2 regions of the Vibrio neonatus genome follow, and region 1 is predicted to be linked to the other one. Evidence: predicted binding sites of a transcription regulator. Region 1 holds the regulator's gene; the other holds the start of a gene.

Region 1 (2,211 bases):
AGTCACGCAGAAGGTAGCGACTACTTAAAAAGGCTAAGGTTGCGCCAATGGTGCTGGCAAATGAGACCAATAGTAAGCTCGTCCAGAAGCCAAACAGTGCCGCGCCAAGTAAAGTCACCACAGCAGCGCCAGGAATGGAAAAGGCCGTAACAAATACGTAGCCAATAAAGTAGATAGCCGCTGACAATACGAAATTATTTTCAATATGCGTATTGAGCGCTAATTGCTGAGCTTTGGCGTTTTCTAAAGTGAAGTACTGACCGAAGTTGATGCCGAGTAATACAATCGCTGCAACTAAAATTAGCCCGATTATCAATTTCTTATTCATGAGTGCGTCCTTATCATCCTGAGTAAGTATAGAGACAGGATCAATAATAGGAAACTTTCATCACTTGCGTATTTTATTTGATTTATTCTCAGCAGGTACAAATAAAAAAGGCTAGAAATCATTAAGATATCTAGCCTTATTCAATTAAATGGTCATGTTAACTAGCGTTTAGGTTTCTCACGCTTGAGCGCTCTACCAACTCTGGGTGCATTTCAAAAATGCGGCGGTCATGCTCTTTGTTTTTAATGCGCTCTAGCAAGATCTCAAAGGCGGTTTTACCCACGCGACGTTTTGGCTGATGTATCGTGGTAAGAGGCGGCGCAAAATAGCCGGCTAAATCGATATTATCGTAACCAATTACAGAGATATCTTCTGGAACGGCAATGCCATGTTGAGTCAGACGGCTAATTAAACCCAGCGCCATGATATCGTTAAAGCAGAAAATAGCCGTGGGGCGTTCACTTTCTGCAAGAGCGACCAGTTTATCAGCTGTTTCAACTGCGGTATCACATTCAAAGTTACCTTCAAAAATGAAATCGTCGTTGTATGGGATATTAGCTTGAGCCAATGCTCTTTTATAGCCAGACATACGCTCAATACAAGCAAGCTTTTCAGTTTGACCAGTTAAACAGCCAATTTTCGTATGTCCATTTTCAACCAGATATTTAGTGGCAAGGTAGCCACCTTCTTCTGAGTTATCAATGATCTTGTCTGCAGAGGAGGACTCGGGGCCCCAATCCATCACCACTTTAGGAATGCCTGGGTGAGAATCTAGCATTTCACGTAGCTCTTCGGTTAAGTCAGAGCACATTACTAATATTCCATCTACGCGCTTTTCGGCAAGCATACGAATGTAATCGCGCTGCTTTTCGTACAGTCCGCCAGTGTTACATAAGATCAACGTATAGCCTTGACGGTAACAGTAACTTTCTACGCCATCGACCACTTCCGCAAAGAAGGGGTTAGTGGATTGAGTTACCAACATGCCAATGGTTCTAGTGGTGTTGCATTTTAAGCTACGAGCAACCGCACTTGGCGCATAGTTGAGCTCTTTTACAGCTTCCATAACACGTTCTTGTGTTGTTTCAGCCACAAAACGTGTTTTATTGATAACGTGTGAAACTGTAGTGGTGGAGACACCAGCCAGTTTTGCGACGTCTTTTATGGTTGCCATAGGAGACCTTGTAAATATAAGTAATGATTATAAAATGCGTTGAATTATTGAGTAATTTGCACTCAAAATCACATTGCAAACGATTGCGGGGGAGTCTAGCCATAAATGATGAAACTGACAACGCATTTATGACGATAATGTGAATCTATTTTCGGTAACTGAGCTATTTTTCATTACTGAGATAACGACAATCAATTTCACAAAATTTAACTAACAGTTCAGCGACCGCAGAATAGAAACCAAATTCATCATATTTAGTGCAGTTTGCCGAAAATTGTGGAATCCAATTCAGTAAATGTTGCTCAATGAATGACTTCTGTTCACTAAGGGCCGCTTCTAGATGTGATTCCATTTCTAGCGCGTTTGAGCGCATGATTAGATTGCCAATAAAGTCGAGTTCAACAGCCAGATGATCGGCAGGCTCGTTAAAGCATTTATCCACTTCAATGCCATGCTCTAACATAACTTGCGTCATCTGCTGAGCAGGGGTGCCATTAAGCGCCTTGTTTTCGTCAATATAAACAGAGGCGCAGGGCTGGGCAGTTTGTTTGTCAGAGGCTAAAAATAAGTCGTAGAAATTAGCGGATAATTCAAGCTGAGCATTCGGGCGCAGTTGCAGTCGCTCAAGAGCACCCAGTAAGCGTTTAGCGGCTGTGGCTAGGGTTTCATTTTCGGCTAGACCATTAATGAAACCCCTCACTTCAGGGGT
Region 2 (2,211 bases), 640 kb from region 1:
AACAGCGTTAGTAATACCTTGGCCTAGTGGGCCTGTCGTTGTTTCAACGCCGGGTGCATATCCATATTCTGGGTGACCTGGAGTTTTAGAGTGCAACTGACGGAAGTTTTTAAGATCATCAATAGACAACTCATAACCACTCAAATGAAGCAGAGAGTAGATCAGCATTGAACCATGACCATTAGAAAGGATAAAACGGTCACGATCAGCCCACTCTGGGTTTTGTGGGTTATGGTTTAGATGATCACGCCAAAGTACTTCAGCGATGTCAGCCATCCCCATTGGTGCGCCTGGGTGACCAGAGTTAGCTTGTTGAACACCATCCATGCTAAGAGCACGAATTGCATTGGCTAGATCTTTACGAGAAGACATGTCTGCTCCTGAATGCATAAGCAATTTATAAAAAATAAGTCCTGTTCCCAACAGAGGATGTTGGGCGGTGTTATTGTCGCAAAGCGCCTCTGTTACTGCAAACAGTTTCCCGTGCAAAATTCAAACTATGAGAGATTGATTTATTTAACATCTAACGATATTTAGTAAAAACTAATGTGACCTAGCGCAAATATTTTACTCACTTAAATCGTAAAAAAGCTTGTATTTCGTCTATTCAAAATTAGAATAGACGTCTAGAAGTAGAAACACCTACTTAAAGTACAATTCAAAAGACGCCTATGATGCGTCTTTTCTTAAACCAGAATAAGGGAGCCCATCATGGCTAAGCACCTGTTTACTTCTGAATCAGTATCAGAAGGCCATCCAGATAAAATCGCAGACCAAATCTCTGATGCGGTTCTAGATGCAATCATCGAGCAAGACCCGAAAGCTCGCGTTGCATGTGAAACTTACGTAAAGACTGGCATGGTAATGGTAGGTGGTGAAGTGACTACCTCTGCTTGGGTTGATATCGAAGAACTAACGCGTCAAACCGTTCGTGAAATCGGTTATGTAAACTCTGAGATGGGCTTCGATGCTGACTCTTGTGCTGTACTAAATACTATTGGTAAGCAATCTCCAGATATCAACCAAGGTGTTGATAAAGCTGACCCTAAAGACCAAGGCGCTGGCGACCAAGGTATTATGTTTGGTTACGCGACTAACGAAACTGAAGTATTGATGCCTGCACCAATCACTTACTCTCACCGCTTAGTTGAAAAACAAGCTGAAGTACGTAAAAACGGCACGCTACCTTGGTTGCGTCCTGATGCAAAATCTCAAGTTACCTTCCAATATGACCAAGGTAAAATTGTCGGCATCGATGCTGTTGTTTTATCAACTCAGCACAGCGAAAGCGTTTCAACAGAAGAGCTTCGTGAAGCAGTGATGGAAACTATCATCAAACCAGTACTTCCTGAGCAATGGTTAAACAAAGAAACTAAATTCTTTATTAACCCAACCGGTCGTTTCGTTATCGGTGGCCCAATGGGTGACTGTGGTCTAACTGGTCGTAAAATTATCGTTGATACCTACGGCGGTGCAGCTCGTCACGGTGGTGGTGCGTTCTCTGGTAAAGATCCATCAAAAGTTGACCGTAGTGCGGCATACGCAGCTCGTTATGTAGCGAAAAACATCGTTGCTGCTGGCATGGCTGACCGTTGTGAAATCCAACTTTCTTACGCTATCGGTGTTGCTGATCCAACATCAATCATGATTGAAACCTTCGGCACTGAAAAAGTAGCCCAAGAAATCATCATTGAAGCTGTTCGTCAAAACTTCGACCTACGCCCATACGGCTTACAAGAAATGCTGAACTTGCTACAACCTATCTACAAGAAAACAGCGGCTTACGGTCACTTTGGTCGTGAAGAATTCCCTTGGGAAGCGACAGACAAAGCAGCAATCCTTAAGGATTTTGCTGGTCTATAATCGACTAGAAACATCTATTTATATCAACCTCAGCCTTTGTGCTGAGGTTTTTTTTACTCTCCATTTGCCCCTGTCATCTACCCCCTTCTGATTATTTTTCATGCAAAATTTGTAATTCCTAACATCCACAACGATAGTTATGAAAGTTAACGAAATGTTAAATAGATCACCTTTTACATAAAGGAATCAAAATAGCAGCAGGCCGACTCTAGTAGGATTTCTAGTGCGAACAACCAGTTATCCCATGTTCAGAGTCAATATTACGGGACTCAATCAGGAGGATTATCATGCCTCGTACATACGATGACAGTGATTTTCATAAAGCATCTGAAATCAAAAACAGTGAAT

The links. Region 1 encodes PurR, which represses purine synthesis genes. Its sites were predicted from a motif close to TNANGNAAACGTTTNCNTNA; they were not measured.
Region 2: metK (methionine adenosyltransferase) is a predicted target of PurR. The motif match lies at 555-574, and genes of this name have one in related genera.

Annotation. Positions count from the first base shown of each region.
Region 1 covers NZ_AP024885.1:1,668,813-1,671,023, reverse strand. The annotation lists gene OCU38_RS07675 (TVP38/TMEM64 family protein) at 1-328, opposite strand, end outside; gene purR (HTH-type transcriptional repressor PurR) at 486-1,502, opposite strand; gene torD (molecular chaperone TorD) at 1,666-2,211, opposite strand, start outside.
Region 2 covers NZ_AP024885.1:2,308,501-2,310,711, forward strand. The annotation lists gene tkt (transketolase) at 1-372, opposite strand, end outside; gene metK (methionine adenosyltransferase) at 712-1,863, shown strand; gene OCU38_RS10675 (DUF2189 domain-containing protein) at 2,151-2,211, shown strand, end outside.